Regions from separate parts of the Dactylosporangium salmoneum genome, predicted to be linked through region 1. Evidence: riboswitches for the same ligand, from Rfam matches in the RefSeq annotation. Region 1 holds a riboswitch; each other region holds the start of a gene.
The links. Region 1 has a riboswitch for glycine ahead of gcvH (glycine cleavage system protein GcvH). Riboswitches for the same ligand answer to the same signal wherever they lie in the genome.
Positions count from the first base shown of each region.

Region 2: another riboswitch for glycine. It lies ahead of gcvP (aminomethyl-transferring glycine dehydrogenase); the one in region 1 lies ahead of gcvH (glycine cleavage system protein GcvH).
Region 3: another riboswitch for glycine. It lies ahead of ABD352_RS12700 (hypothetical protein); the one in region 1 lies ahead of gcvH (glycine cleavage system protein GcvH).

Region 1 covers NZ_BAAARV010000016.1:393,945-399,049, reverse strand. The annotation lists gene ABD352_RS09415 (MMPL family transporter) at 1-1,397, opposite strand, end outside; gene ABD352_RS09410 (L-serine ammonia-lyase) at 1,476-2,843, opposite strand; gene gcvH (glycine cleavage system protein GcvH) at 2,840-3,205, opposite strand; glycine riboswitch at 3,238-3,356, opposite strand; glycine riboswitch at 3,357-3,447, opposite strand; gene ABD352_RS09400 (AbfB domain-containing protein) at 3,519-4,691, opposite strand; gene ABD352_RS09395 (M4 family metallopeptidase) at 4,889-5,105, shown strand, end outside.
Region 2 covers NZ_BAAARV010000023.1:170,907-176,011, forward strand. The annotation lists gene ABD352_RS14600 (DUF5999 family protein) at 14-223, shown strand; gene gcvP (aminomethyl-transferring glycine dehydrogenase) at 251-3,076, opposite strand; glycine riboswitch at 3,152-3,248, opposite strand; partial or broken gene ABD352_RS14610 (nucleotidyltransferase domain-containing protein) at 3,282-3,944, shown strand; gene ABD352_RS14615 (nucleotidyltransferase domain-containing protein) at 4,053-4,787, shown strand; gene ABD352_RS14620 (AAA family ATPase) at 4,954-5,105, shown strand, end outside.
Region 3 covers NZ_BAAARV010000021.1:105,975-111,079, reverse strand. The annotation lists gene glyA (serine hydroxymethyltransferase) at 247-1,533, opposite strand; gene gcvH (glycine cleavage system protein GcvH) at 1,537-1,911, opposite strand; gene gcvT (glycine cleavage system aminomethyltransferase GcvT) at 1,956-3,050, opposite strand; gene ABD352_RS12700 (hypothetical protein) at 3,149-3,397, opposite strand; glycine riboswitch at 3,450-3,543, opposite strand; glycine riboswitch at 3,545-3,642, opposite strand; gene ABD352_RS12695 (FtsX-like permease family protein) at 4,406-5,086, shown strand.

The sequences.
Region 1 (5,105 bases):
GCCGCGTCGTCCTGCGGCCCGCCGCGCAGCACCAGGTCGACGGTGGCCACGCCCGGCCCGGCCGGCTTGGCCGGCTGCAGGCCCGCCACCGCCGGGTCCTTGGCCCAGCGCGCCGCGTAGCCGTCCAGGCCGGCCGCGTCGGTGCGGGCCACGACGGTGACCACCGGCCGGTACGCCCGCCCGAAGCGGGCCGCCAGCTCGTCGGCGACCCGGGCCGCCTCGACGCTGCGCGGCACACCCTCCAGACGTGGCAGCTTGATCGTGGCGCCCAGCAGCGGCGAGCCGGCCGCCAGCAGCAGCGCGGCGGTGCCCACGGCGATGAGCAGCGGGCGCTTCTGCACGTGTTGTGAGAGCGCGGCGAAGAAGCCGCGATCGCTGCTGACGCTCCGTCTCGATGGGCGGATCCGCTTGTGCAGCAGGCCGATCAGCGCGCCGGTGAAGGTGAGCGCGGCCAGCATGGCCACGACGGCGATCGACACGCCGCCGGCGCCGAGCGCGCCGAGCTGGTGGACGGAGAACATCATCAGGCCGGACAGGGCGGCGGCCACGGTCAGCGCGCTGAAGAAGATCGTGCGGCCGGCGGTGGCCCAGGCGCGGCCGACCGCCTCCTCGGGTGCGAAGCCGGCGGCGACCTCCTCGCGGTAGCGGGCCACGAGCAGCAGGCCGTAGTCGATGGACAGGCCGAGGCCGAGCAGCGTCACGACGGTGACCACGTTCTGGTCCAGGTCGGTGACCCTCGAGAACACCCACAGCAGGGGCATGGCCGCGGCCACCGAGACGACCGCGGCGAGCACCGGCAGGCCGGCCGCGACCAGGCCGCCGAAGACGAAGACGAGCACGATCAGGGTGAGCGGCAGGGAGATCAGCTCGGCCCGGCCGAGGTCGCCCTTCTGGGCCGCGCGGACCTCGGCGTTGAGGGCCGGGTTGCCGCCGACCTGCGCGCCCGGGATGGCGTGCAGGCGGGTCCGCAGCTCGCCGACGGCCTTGTCCCGCTCCGGCTTCTCCAGGTTGCCCAGCGTGACGACGATGAGCAGCCCGTGGTGGTCGGTGGCGATGTAGGCGGGGGCCTGCGCGGCGGGCACCGAGTAGGGGGTGGCGACCTGGCGCACGCCGGCGACCTGCGCGAGGTCGCCGGCCGCCGCCGTGATCGTGGCGCGGACCGCGGCGGCGTCCGGGTCGACGTTGTCGACGAGGCCGATGACGGTACCGCTGGAGTCGTTGCCGCTCGCGACGGCGTCCAGCCCGTCGATGGCCTCGACGTGCTTGGGGTTGCTGGCGTCCGCGATCGCGCCGAACACCGGGCCGAACGTCAGGGCGCCGAGCGCGACGACGACGACCCAGATGCCGACGACCGTCCATCGGTGCCGGAAGCAGAACCGGCCAAGGTTGGCGACCACGGGGCGATCGTAGCTTTCGGTTTTCTGTCGTACCCCGCGGCTACGCTCGCCTCGTTGACAACTGGACAGTGATCTTTCTCAGCACTCGATGACGGTGACCGCCAGGCCCCCGCGGGCCGTCTCCTTGTATTTGACGGACATGTCGCGGCCGGTCTCGCGCATGGTCTTGACCGCCTTGTCCAGGGTGACGTGATGGGCGCCGTCGCCGTTGAGGGCCAGGCGGGCGGCGTTGATGGCCTTGACGCTGGCGATGGCGTTGCGCTCGATGCAGGGGATCTGGACCAGGCCGCCGACCGGGTCGCAGGTGAGCCCCAGATTGTGTTCCAGGCCGATCTCGGCCGCGTTCTCCACCTGGGCCGGGGTGCCGCCCAGGACCTCGCACAGGCCGGCCGCCGCCATGGCGCACGCCGAGCCCACCTCGCCCTGGCACCCGACCTCGGCGCCCGAGATCGAGGCGTTGCCCTTGATGATCAGGCCGACCGCGGCGGCGGTCAGCAGGAAGCGGACCACGCCGTCGTCGTCGGCGCCCGGGACGAAGCGCGCGTAGTAGTGCAGCACGGCGGGGATGATGCCGGCGGCGCCGTTCGTGGGGGCGGTGACGACCCGGCCGCCGGAGGCGTTCTCCTCGTTGACGGCGAGGGCGTAGAGGTTGACCCAGTCCAGGACGTGCAGCGGGTCGGCGGCGCCCCGGGTCCCGGACAGGTCCGCGTAGAGGGCCGGGGCGCGGCGGCGGACCTTGAGGCCGCCCGGGAGGACGCCGTCCGGGCGGGTGCAGCCGCGGGTGACGCACTCCTGCATGACCGACCAGATGTGCAGCAGGTCGGCCCGGATCGCCGGCTCGGGGCGCCAGGCCTGCTCGTTGGCCAGCATGACGTCGCTGATGCGCAGGCCCTCGGCGGTGGCGTGGGCGAGCAGCTCGGCGCCGGTGGTGAAGGGGAACTTCACCGGGTCCTCGGTCGGGGTGGGGGCGCCGCCGGGGCCGATGACGAACCCGCCGCCGACGGAGAAGTAGGTGCGCTCGGCCACGGGGGAGCCGTCCGCCGCCCAGGCGTGGAAGCGCATGCCGTTGGGGTGCTCCGGGAGGCTGCGGCGGCGGTGCAGGACCAGATCGGCGTCGACGTCGAAGGCTATCGCGTGGGCGCCGCCGAGCAGGTCGAGCCGGGCCGTCTCGCGGACCGCGCGGACCCGGCCCGGTGCCGCGTCGGTGTCCACTGTGGAGGGATCGGCGCCCTCCAGGCCGAGGATCACCGCGGGGGCGGAGCCGTGGCCGTGGCCCGTGGCGCCCAGCGAGCCGAAGAGCTCGGCCTTGATCCGGGCCACCCGAGGGAGCAGGCCGTCGTCCTGCAGGCGGGTGACGAAGCGCCGGGCCGCGCGCATCGGGCCGACGGTGTGGGAGGAGGACGGGCCGATGCCGACGGAGTACAGGTCGAACGCGCTGAGCGTCATCGCTGCGACCCGATCAGCGCCGCGTAGGCCTCGGCGTCGAGGAGGTCGGCCCCGCCGGTGACGCGGATGCGGAAGAGCCAGTTGGCGTACGGGTCCTCGTTGATCAGCGCCGGGTCGGCGGCGACGGCCGGGTTGACCTCCTCGACCACGCCGTCGGCGGGGGCCAGCAGGTCGCTCACGGACTTGGTGGACTCGACCTCGCCGCACGGCTCGCCGGCCCGCACTTCGCGGCCGGGCTCGGGCAGGTCGATGTAGACGATGTCGCCGAGGGCGTCGGCGGCGAAGCGGGTGATCCCGACGGTGCTGAGATCCCCGATCCATTCGTGGTCGCGGGTGTACTGCAGGTGCGATGGCACGGTCACGAGAGGCTCCCCTGGTCGATGACGGTTGGGTGCCTCCCCGCTCTGTCATCGAATGCCTGAGAGCTTCACCGGCCGGGCCCGGCCTCGGGCGAGGCGGGCGGCGGTTTGCACCGTGGGCGCGGGACGCGGCGTCCCGGCTTTTCAGAGTTGCCTGGCCGTGGCGGTACGTGGGCCTGAGAGATTCCCGGGGAGAGTTGCTCCTTCGGCGCCCCAGCGGGTGGGGACTCTCCCGCCGCGGTTCGTTCGGCGCGATGTGGAGTTGTCGCCGCGACCGTACGGCGGCGCCGCGGGGCGGGTCAAGTCCTTACGCTCGCTAGGCCCAGGGGGACGTGACCGCCCAGGTGATGTCGGGGACCAGGCTGTTGGCGTTGTCCTGGGCCGCCGTGCCGCCGGGGGTGGCCAGCCACAGCTCGGAGTTGATGTGGCGCAGGTAGGAGCCGGAGAAGTTCCAGGAGGCCAGGCGCACGCCGCCGGGGGCGGTGCGGGCGCACCAGGTGGCGTCGGCGTGCATGAGCGCGGTGCCGTCGTCGGCGCTGATCTTCACGCGGCCGTTCTGGTGGCGCAGGTAGTACGTCGGGTAGTTGCGCGACTGGAGGCTGTAGCAGCCGCCGGCCAGGCCGGGCACGACCCGCCAGGTGGCGTCCTGCTTGAGCAGCGCGTCGCTGGCCGCGGTGACCACCTCGGTATAGCCCAGGCCGTTCTGGTGGCGGGCGTAGCGGGTGGTGCAGCAGGCGGTGGTGGCGCGCAGCGAGACGTTGGTGTCGACCGGCAGCGTGGTCGCGGCGCCGTCGTCGCCGGCCGAGCCGGGCACCGACGCCAGGGCGGAGGCCCAGCGGGCGGCCATCTTGTCGTAGCCGGCCCGGGTCGGGTGCACGCCGTCGGCGAGGTCGGCGGTGCTCAGCGCGGCGTGCATGTCGACGAAGTGCACCCGGGCGCCCTTGCCCGCGACGATGCCGGGGATGGTGGCGTTGAAGGCGTTGGCGGCGCTCTCCCGGGCCGGGTCGGCCAGCGGGATGATCGAGGCGACGAAGACGTCGGCGCCTGGGGCGGCCGCCCGCACGTGGTCGATGAGGCCGGAGAGGCGCGACGGGGCGCCGGCGAGGTCGTAGTTCTGCACCACGTCGTTGGTGCCGAGGTGGATGAGCACGCTGCGCGGGGCGGTGGCGGAGACCCAGGCGGTGGCGTTGGCGTCGACCTGGTCGATGCGCCAGCCGGGGTGGCCCTCGTGGTCGTGGTCGGGCAGGTCGGCCGGGCCGTTGAACTGCGAGCCGACGAAGTCCACGGGGTGCCCGGCGGCGGCCAGGGCCCGCCACAGGTTGATCCGGTAGCCGCCGGGCACGTTGAACCCGTCGGTGATCGAGTCGCCCAGCGGCAGGATGCGCACCCCGCCGTTGGACTCGGCGTGGGCCGGGGCGGGCGTCGCGACGAGCGCCGCGGCGGTGGCGGCCGCCGCGGCGAGCAGGGCGACGAGACGACGGGCTCGCATCGCTGATGCCTCCGGGTTCGTGATCGATCGCGGTGGTTCCCGAACGTACGCGTTGATTTCGAACCTGTAAATGGTTCGATTTTGTGTGATCTTGGAATTGAAGGCATTGACACGGGTCTTGACGACCAGGCTGTGACACATCAGAGTTAACTGCCGTTACTGCTTCTGAAACACTCTCACCCCCAAGGAGCAAAGCAGTGCGACGCAGAACCCTGCTCGCGGCGTTGACGGTGGTGACCGCCGGCGCCGCCACCGTGACGCTGGCGGTCATGCCCGACGCGAGCGCCCAGTCCGGACGGCCGCCCGCCCAGGCCGTCACCGCCACCCCGGCCGCCCTCGCGGCCGCCTCCGCCGACAAGGTCGCCACCAGTGGCGCCGACGCGCTCGCCAAGGGCCCCGACGACGCCTTCGTGC
Region 2 (5,105 bases), on a different contig from region 1:
TCGGAGACCCCCGATGCTCTGCCAGCACCAGCCCCCCTGTCCCAGCGCCGACGACGTCGACCACGAGGCCGCGCGGATCTCGGCGAGCCACCCCGAGCAAGGGTGGAGCCTGCTGTGCAACGGTGTGATCGTCTTTGAGGACACCGGTGAGCTTCTGCCCGATTGCAGCGTGATTGCGCCGCATCGCGGTCCGGCCCCGCACAGCCTGGTTGGCGCGGCCTAGCCGTAACGTTCTGTAGCTACCCCGCCGTCACTCTTCGTACGCAGAGGCCGGCGGGCACGCGCAGACGAGGTTCCGGTCGCCGTAGCTGTCGTCGATCCTGCGCACCGGCGGCCAGTACTTCGCCTCGCGGGCGGCCGCGCTCGGGTACGCCGCCACCGACCGTGGGTAGGCGTGCTCCCACTCGTCGGCCGACACGACGGCCGCGGTGTGCGGCGCGTTCGCGAGCGGGTTGTCGCCGGCGGGCCACTCGCCCGCCGCCACCCGGTCGATCTCCCCCTTGATCGCGATCATCGCGTCGCAGAAGCGGTCCAGCTCGCCCAGGTCCTCGCTCTCGGTCGGCTCCACCATGAGCGTGCCGGCCACCGGGAACGACATCGTCGGGGCGTGGAAGCCGTAGTCGATCAGCCGCTTGGCCACATCCGCCACCGTCACGCCGCTGGCCTTGGTGATCCCGCGCAGGTCGAGGATGCACTCGTGCGCGACCAGGTGCTCGGCGCCGCTGTAGAGCACCGGGTAGTGCTCGCGCAGCCGGGCCGCGACGTAGTTGGCCGCCAGCACCGCCGTCGCCGTCGCCTTGCTCAGCCCGTCGGGGCCCATGAGCCGCAGGTACGCCCACGGGATCGGCAGGATGCCGGCCGAGCCGAACGGGGCCGCCGACACCGGGCCGACGGGCGCCTCGGCGTCCAGGAACGGGTGCGAGGGCAGGTACTTCGCCAGGTGCGCGCGCACCGCCACCGGCCCCACGCCGGGCCCGCCGCCGCCGTGCGGGATGCAGAAGGTCTTGTGCAGGTTCAGGTGTGACACGTCGGCGCCGAACTTGCCGGGCTTGGCGTAGCCGAGCAGCGCGTTGAGGTTGGCGCCGTCGACGTACACCTGCCCGCCGGCCTCGTGCACCTTCGCGCACAGGTCGGCGATGGCGGTCTCGTAGACGCCGTGCGTCGACGGGTACGTCACCATGATCGCCGCCAGCCGCTCGCGGTGCTGCTCGATCTTCTTGTCCAGGTCGGCCAGGTCGACGTTGCCGAGCTCGTCGCAGGCCACCACCGCGACCCGCATGCCGGCCATGACGGCGCTGGCCGCGTTGGTGCCGTGCGCGCTCGACGGGATGAGGCACATGTCCCGGACCGCGTCGCCGCGGGCCAGGTGGTACGCCCGGATGGCCAGCAGCCCGGCCAGCTCGCCCTGCGATCCCGCGTTGGGCTGCAGGCTGACGGCGTCGTAGCCGGTCACCTCGGCCAGCCAGCGCTCGAGGTCGCCGATCAGGCGGAGGTACCCCGAGGTCTGCGACGCCGGCGCGAACGGGTGCATGTTCGCGAACTCGGGCCAGGTGATCGGCTCCATCTCGGTGGTGGCGTTGAGCTTCATCGTGCAGGAGCCGAGCGGGATCATGCCCCGGTCGAGCGCGTAGTCCTTGTCGGAGAGCTTGCGGAGGTACCGCAGCATCGCCGTCTCCGACCGGTGGCTCGAGAACACCGGGTGGGTCAGGTACTCCGACGCCCGCCGCAGCTCGGCCGGCACCCCGCCGGTCGTGTCCAGCGCGGTCACGTCGACGTGGGCCAGCCCGAACGCGGCCAGCACGTCGCGCAGGTGGCTGTAGGTGGTGGTCTCGTCGCAGGCGATGCCGACCCGGTCGGCGTCGATGCGGCGCAGGTTCACCCCGCGCTCGGCCGCCGCCTCGACGACCTGCCCGGCCTGCCCCGGCACGACCGCGGTCACGGTGTCGAAGAACGCCTGGTGCTCGGTGCCGACCCCGCCCGCGCGCAGGCCGGCGGCGAGCCGGACGGCCATGTCGTGGGTGCGGGCGGCGATCGCGCGCAGCCCGTCCGGCCCGTGGTAGACCGCGTACATGCTCGCGGTCACGGCGAGCAGCACCTGCGCGGTGCAGATGTTGCTGGTCGCCTTCTCCCGCCGGATGTGCTGCTCGCGGGTCTGCAGCGCGAGCCGGTAGGCGGGCGCGCCGCCGGCGTCCTTGGACACGCCGACGAGCCGCCCGGGCAGGGTGCGCTCGAGGCCCTGGCGGACCGAGATGTACCCGGCGTGCGGCCCGCCGAAGCCCATCGGCACGCCGAAGCGCTGGGCGCTGCCGACGGCGACGTCGGCCCCGATCGCGCCGGGCTCGCGCAGCACGCACAGCGCCAGCAGGTCGGCCGCCACGGTGACGATCGCGCCCCGCTCGTGGGCCTGCGCGACCAGCGCCTCGTGGTCGCGGACCGCGCCCGAGGCCCCCGGGTACTGCAGGTGCAGCCCGAAGAACGCCTCCGGCAGCTCCTCCACGGCCAGGTCGAGCACGCGCACCTCGATGCCGAGCGGCTCTGCCCGGGTCTGGATCACGGCGAGGGTCTGCGGCAGCACGTCGGCGTCCACGACGTACACCTCGGACTTGACCTTCGAGGAGCGCCGGGCGAGCGTCATCGCCTCGGCCGCCGCGGTGGCCTCGTCCAGCAGCGACGCCCCGGCGACCGGCAGCCCGGTCAGGTCGGCCACGACGGTCTGGAAGTTCAGCAGCGCCTCGAGCCGGCCCTGGGAGATCTCCGGCTGGTACGGCGTGTACGCGGTGTACCACGACGGGTCCTCGAGCACGTTGCGCAGGATCACCGGCGGCGTGTGCGTGCCGTAGTACCCGAGGCCGATCATCGACACCAGCGTCCGGTTCGCCGCGGCCAGCCCGCGCAGCTCGGCCAGCACCTCGGCCTCCGAAGCGGCGGGCGGCAGCTCGAGCGCCTCGTGCCAGCGGATCGAGCCGGGGATGGCGGCGGTCATCAGGTCCTCGACCGACTCGTACCCGACGGTCTTGAGCATGCGGGCCTGCTCGTCGGCGGAAGGGCCGATGTGCCGCGCGGCGAAACTGGTCATAGCCACACTCTCTGGATGTCCGGGGACAGGGGCGTATGTGCGCTCCTCCCCCTCTGTCGCAGACTCCAGAGGTGCCAACCCGTCGCGGTCCTTCTGCCTGAGAGGTTCCGGGGAGGATTTGCCCCTTCGGCGTCGCCGTATTGCCGATGGCGATCTCTCCCGCGCGGGTATTGCCGGCTTGCCTACCCTACCTCCTGTGCAGGACTTGACCATCGTGGCGTCACACACCATTTACACAGCGATCGTCGGCTCTCGCGCCTACGGCCTGGCCGGCCCGGCGTCCGACACGGACCGCCGCGGCGTCTTCCAGGCGCCCACGCCGGAGTTCTGGCGCCTGGACAAGCCCCCGACGCACGTCGAGGGCCCGCGGCCGGAGGAGTTCTCGTGGGAGGTCGAGCGGGCCTGCACGCTCGCCCTGGCCGCCAACCCCACCGTCTGGGAGTGCCTCTCCTCGCCGCTGGTCGAGCGCCTGACCGACGCCGGCCGGGCCCTGCTGGACCTGCGTCCCGCGTTCCTGTCCCGCCGCGCCGCCCGCACCTACGGCGACTACGCCCGCGACCAGCTGGCCAAGCTCACCTCGACCCGCGCCAAGACCGGCGAGATCCGCTGGAAGCAGGCGATGCACATGGCCCGCCTGCTGCGCGCCGGCGCCCACGTCCTGCGCACCGGCGAGGTCCTGGTCGACGTCTCCACCCACCGCGACGAGCTCCTCGCCATCCGCCGGGGCGACCTGTCGTGGGACGAGTTCCAGTCCCTGGCCGCGTCGCTGTCGGCCGACCTGGAGCGCGCCGAGTCCGAGACCCGGCTCCCGGACGAGCCCGACCGCGGCGCCGTCGAGCGCTTCCTGATGGACCTCCGCTCGTCGTCGCCCGCAACGCACGCGCCGGCCCCCACGCCCGCAACGCACGCGCCGGCCCCCACGCCCGCAACGCACGCGCCGGCCCCCACGCCGGCACCGCCCCCGCTCCGGGCGGACATCCCGGCCTGGGCGGGCGAGGTCGCCGACCCCCACCCCTACCCGCTGGTGTTCGCCACGGTGAGCGGCGCCCACCTGTACGGCTTCGCCTCCGTCGACTCCGACCTGGACCTGCGCGCGTGCCACATCCTCCCGCTGGACGAGGTCGTGGGCCTGACCGTGGGCCCGGAGACGGTCCAGTCCGGCGGCGTGCGCGAGGGCATGGAACTCGACGTCGTCAGCCAGGAGCTGGCCAAGTTCGTGCGCCTGCTGCTCAAGCCCAACGGCTACGTCCTGGAGCAGCTCCTGTCTCCCCTGGTGGTGCGCACCTCTGCCCTGCACGAGGAGCTGAAGTCCCTAGCCCCCGCCTGCCTGACCCCGGAGCACGCCCGCCACTACCTGGGCTTCGCCGCCGGCCAGTGGCAGCTGTACCAGCAGACGGGTGAGCTGAAGCCAGCCCTCTACACGCTCCGGGTCCTGCACACCGGCATCCACCTGATGCGCACCGGCGAGGTGGAGGCCGACCTGCGCGTGCTCAACACCCTCCCGTACGTCCCCGCCCTGATCGAGGCCAAGAAGTCCGGCGAGCACGACCGCCTGACCCCGGACCTGGTGCCCGCCGGCACCTTGTCCGCCGACGTGGAGCGGCTGACCGCCACCCTGGAGGCCGCCCGGGACGCCTCGAAGCTCCCCCCGGCCCCCTCGGCAACGGAAGCCCTGAACGCCCTGCTGATCCGCACCCGGCTGGGCCGATAACCGTGCCCAGCACCCGCCTAGCCACACCCGGCACCCGGCCAGCTGTGCCCAGCCGCCGGATAGCCGCGCCCGGCAGCCGGGTAACGCCCTGCGACCGGGTAGCCAGACCCGGCACCAGGGTGACCATGCCCGCCACCCGGGCCCGCACCCGTCACGGAGGCTGACCATGCTCGGCGAAGTCCCCGCGATCGTCCTCATCACTGGCATCCAGGCGGCCGGCAAGTCGACGGTCGCCCAGGCCCTGGCGGAGCGCCTGCCCAGGTCCGTCCACCTCCGCGGCGACGCGTTCCGACGCATGGTGGTGAACGGCCGCGCCGA
Region 3 (5,105 bases), on a different contig from region 1:
AACGCCGCGAGCGGCGTACCGCATGCAAGATCCGAAGACCCAGCTGCGTTGATCCTGGCTACGGCTGGGCGCGGGTCGCCGGGGCGCTGATCGCGGGTGTGGACCTGCTGGTGGTTTACCACCCCGCCGGTGGCGGTGCCGGAGGCGATGGCGAGCCAGCTGCAGGCGCGGGCTCGGAAGGCGGGCTGCGTGCTCATGGGCTGATGCGCCTGCCGGGTGGCGAGGTCGTCGACCGGCGCCGCGGGATCACGGCCTGAGCCCCGGGTACAGCGGTCGGCGCGCCGCCAGCGCCGCGACGCGGGCCCGCAGCTTCGCGGCAGCGTCCGCGGTGAACCCGGGCTGGAGCGCGGCGGCGACGATGTCGGCGACCTCGCGGAAATCGTCGGCGGTGAACCCGCGCGTCGCGAGGGCCGGGGTGCCGATGCGGAGGCCGGAGGTGACCATCGGCGGGCGTGGATCATTGGGCACGGCGTTGCGGTTGACGGTGATGCCGACGTCGTGCAGCCGGTCCTCGGCCTGCTGCCCGTCCAGCTCCGAGCGCCGCAGATCGACCAGCACCAGGTGGACGTCGGTGCCACCGGTGAGGACGTCCACGCCGGCGGCCACCGCGTCGGGCCGGGTGAGCCGTTCGGCGAGGATTCGGGCTCCCTCGATGGTCCTTCGTTGCCGCTCGTTGAACTCCTCACCGGCGGCGATCTTGAACGCCACGGCCTTGGCCGCGATGACATGCTCGAGCGGCCCGCCCTGCGTTCCGGGGAAGACCGCCTGGTTGAGCTTCTTGGCGATGTCCGGGTCGTCGGTGAGGATGATCCCGCCCCGCGGACCGCCGAGGGTCTTGTGGGTTGTCGAGGTGGTGACGTGCGCGTAGGGCACCGGGTTCGGGTGCAGTCCCGCAGCGACGAGGCCGGCGAAGTGCGCCATGTCAACCATGAGGAACGCGCCGACCTGGTCGGCGATGGCACGGAACCGGACGAAGTCGAGGACCCGCGGATAGGCTGACCAGCCCGCAATGATCATCTTGGGCCGGTGCTCGCGGGCCAGCCGCTCCACCTCGTCCATGTCGACGAGACCGTCGTCCCCGACGTGGTACGGCACGACACGGAACGTCCTGCCCGAGTAGTTCAACCGCATGCCGTGGGTGAGGTGACCGCCGTGCGCCAGGTCGAGGCCGAGGATCGTGTCACCGTGCCGCAGCAGCGCGAAGAACACCGCGGTGTTGGCTTGCGCGCCGGAGTGCGGCTGCACGTTGGCGAAGCGCGCCCCGAACAGTGCCGTCAGCCGCTCGATCGCCAGCGATTCCACCACGTCCACGTGTTCGCAGCCGGCGTAGTAGCGGCGGCCGGGGTAGCCCTCGGCGTACTTGTTCGTGGCGACCGATCCCTGCGCCTGCAGCACCGACAGCGGGGCGAAGTTCTCCGACGCGATCATCTCCAGGGTGCTCTCCTGGCGACGCCGCTCCGCCTCCAGTGCGGCCGCGATGTCCGGGTCGACCTGCGCCAGGTCCTGGTTGAGCAGGTTCATCACGTCAGGCACCGGTCAGCTCGCTTCGATCCGCGCGGCGTACGCTTCCGCGTCGAGCAGTTCCACGGTCTGCCGGAACCGCGCCCGGAACAGCCACCCTTCGCCGTACGGGTCCGTGTTGACCAGGCCGGGTTCTGCGGACAAGGCATCGTTGACCTGGAGCACCTCGCCGGTCACCGGGGTGTACAGCTCGCTCACGGACTTTGTCGATTCGATCTCGCCGCACGCCTGCCCCGCGGTCAGCTCGGCGCCGACCTCGGGCAGTTCGAGGTAGACGATGTCGCCGAGAGCTTCGGCGGCGAAGGCCGTGATGCCGACGGTGGCGATCTCACCGTCGACGCTGCACCACTCGTGGTCAGCGGTATAGCTCAGGTGGGCCGGAATGTTCATGGAGGTTCTCCTCAGGCTGTATTGGGTCGGCGCGGTGGGCGCGGTCAGCGGCCGCGGCGGTAGAAGGGCAGTTCGGTGACGCGAGCCGGTTCCCGCGTGCCACGGACGTCCACCGACACGGTGGTGCCCGCAGCGGCGAGCGCGGCGTCGACGTAGGCCATGGCGACGGGATGCCCGAGGGTCGGCGACGGCGCGCCGCTGGTGACCTCGCCGACTCGGTCGCCCGTCTGCGGGTCGAGGACCGCGTAGCCGGCGCGTGGTGACCGCCGCCCGTCGGGCACCAGTCCGACCAGCCGGCGGCGGACCCCGGCCGCCGCGCGGTCGGCGAGTGCGGCGCGGCCGATGAAGTCGTCGGCCTTGTCCAGCTTCACGACGCGGCCGAGCCCGGCCTCGTACGGGGTGACGTCCACGCTCAGCTCGTGCCCGTACAGCGGCATCCCGGCTTCCAGCCGCAGCGTGTCCCGGCAGGAGAGCCCGGCCGGGACCAGCCCGCGCTCGGATCCGGCAGCCAGACACGCCTGCCAGATCCGGGCCGCGTCCGCGGGCGCGGCGAAGATCTCGAACCCGTCCTCGCCGGTGTAGCCGGTCCGGGCCAGCAGTACCTCGGCCCCGGCCACGGTCGCCGCACGGATGGCGTAGTACCGCACATCGTCAAGGCCCGCGTCGGTCAGGTCGGCGAGGATGGCGGCGGCGCGCGGGCCTTGCACAGCCAGCAGCGCCCAGTCCGCGCAGCGGTCCCGGATCTGCGCCCGCAAGCCGCCCACGCGGGCGCGCAGCGCGTCGAGGACGACGCCGGTGTTGGCGGCGTTGGCGACCACGAGAAAACGGTCGTCGGTGAGCCGGTACACGATGAGGTCGTCGAGAATTCCCCCGTCCTGGCGGCAGATCATCGTGTACTTCGCCCTGCTGACCGGGATGGCGCTGACGTCACCGACGAGCGCGTGGTCGAGCACCCGTCCGGCCTGCGGCCCGACCACCTCGATCTCGCCCATGTGGCTGAGGTCGAAGAGCCCGGCAGCGGTACGGACCGCCCGGTGCTCGGCGATTTCGCTGCCGTACCGCAGCGGCATGGCCCACCCGGCGAAATCGGTCATGACTGCGCCCAGGGCGAGGTGAATCTCGTGCAACGGTGTCAGCATCGGTATGCGGGTCCTTGAGTCAGGACGCGAAGGCGTCAGGCTGCGGGCAGGAGTACGGCTGGTCGATCCCGGCCACGGGGGCCAGTACTTGTCGCCGGTCACGCCGACGAAGTACACCGCTTGGTGTCTCGAAAGCGGCTGATCGTAAGGATTCCCGCGCTGCCGGACGGCGCGGCGCTCACCGGGCCCACGCCCGCGCGGCGCTCGGGATCCGGATGCGGCAAATGTGCGGGCGGCGGCATGATCGCGGCCGGGCGATTGGAGTGCACGTCGCACGTTGCGCGCAGGTCGCCTGCGCGGATGATGGACCGGGTCGCGCGGTCCGATGAGCTCAATGCATCGGGCATGTCGGGAGGCTCCCTTGTCGAGGTCCGCTTCGATCGCGAACCAGGTGGGTGACCTCCCCGCTCTGTCATTGGACCTGAGAGCTTCGCCGCCCGATGTGGCGGCTTGCACCGTGGGTGCAGGACAACGTCCTGCTTTCCAGAGTCCGCCTCACCGAAACGGTCATCGATACCTGAGAGATTCTGGGGAGAGTTGCTCCTTCGGCGCCGCGCCCATCGTGAGGCGCGGGCTCTCCCGCTTCGGTTCAAGTGGCGTGTATGAAATTGTCGAAAAGAACCTAAAGGATCACCATGAAGGGCGTCAAGGAGCGGCCGGTACCAGCTGCCAAGTGTCCAGCCCCGCTGCTGACGCATGTCCGGCCGTTGAATCTTGATGGATATCGCCGCCGGCTGCCAGGCATCCGCCGACCGTGCTGCCTTGCGGCCTTCTGGTGCCGAGCTGACGTCAATGCTGAGCGACAGGTTAGCGTGCCGAGAGGCGGACGGATACGCATCCCGCTGCCCTGTCGGGTGCGGGTCGACCGGGGTGACAGGGTGCCGACGGCTGGACAGAACACCGTTAACTGCTCCGCGCGGTGTCCGGGTGGAGCAGTGCCAACCACGTCGTGCAGCTGTGACAGCCTGGACCAGAACAGCAGCCTGCTGCCCGCCGCCGATGATGAGCCGACGGCGGAACGCGGCTGCGGTGACGAGCGCGTCGAGCAGTGCCCGGCGCCGGCTGGCCAGGGCGGACACGCCGAGGTGGGTCAGGATGGTGTCGACTCGGCAGGCCCGGGTAGGCGTGCGGGGCAAGCCGAGTGGTGTCGGGAATCGAGGTCGCGGCGAGGGTTAGGCAGGCGGTGGCGTAGTGGCGCAAGATGCCGCTCGGGGATCCGCTGCACACACCCGAGACCCTTCGCGGAACTCGACGAACGACGTCAAGAGAACGCGCTGGGGGTTCGGAGATCTTGGCTAGCGCCTCCTGGTCGCATCCGGCACCACATGTCCGCAGCTGCCCTGTGCAACGGTGGCGTGGACGAGAGCCGGTTGCGGAGCGCGGACCAGACCCCCGGCGTCCGGGGCGCGGCGGATCTGGTCGCCGACGCATTGCGCGCTGTTTCGGTACGTGGGGCAGGTAAGCAGAGTGCGGACCGCTGCGCCGGCCTCGGCGGGGTCGTCGATGACGATGCCGGCGCCGGCGGCGGCGACCCGCTGGGCGTTCATCGGTTTGTCGGCGCCTTTGGGTGCAGCAACATGGGGATGCCGTGGCTCATGGCGGCCAGAACGGTGCCCGCGCCGCCGGCCGCTACCACCCCGGCGAGGATTTGCGCTGACCCTCGCGTTCGGGCTGCTCTGGCCACCGCCAGCGCCGGACTCATCCTCATCGTCGGCGCCGTGCAACGCCGCCGTTCCATGGTCGCCCTGGCCGTCCTGGGAGCCAATGCCCGGCAACGCGCCGGGTTCCTCTGGACCGAAGCAGGTGCCCTGGTGATCGCGGGCGTGGCCGGCGGACTCGCCATGGGTACTCTGATCGCCTTCGAACTCATCAAGGTCCTCAACGGCATCTTCGACCCGCCGCCGCCGTACCCCTTCATCCCCTGGACGTTCGTCATCACGGTCCTCGCCGCCGTCCTCGGCACCGCTGCCCTGGCAACCGCGGCCTCCGCCCGCTGGACGGGCCACGTCGACGCTTCCCGCCTGCGCGACCTGTGAGCAACCAGACATGCCGCGT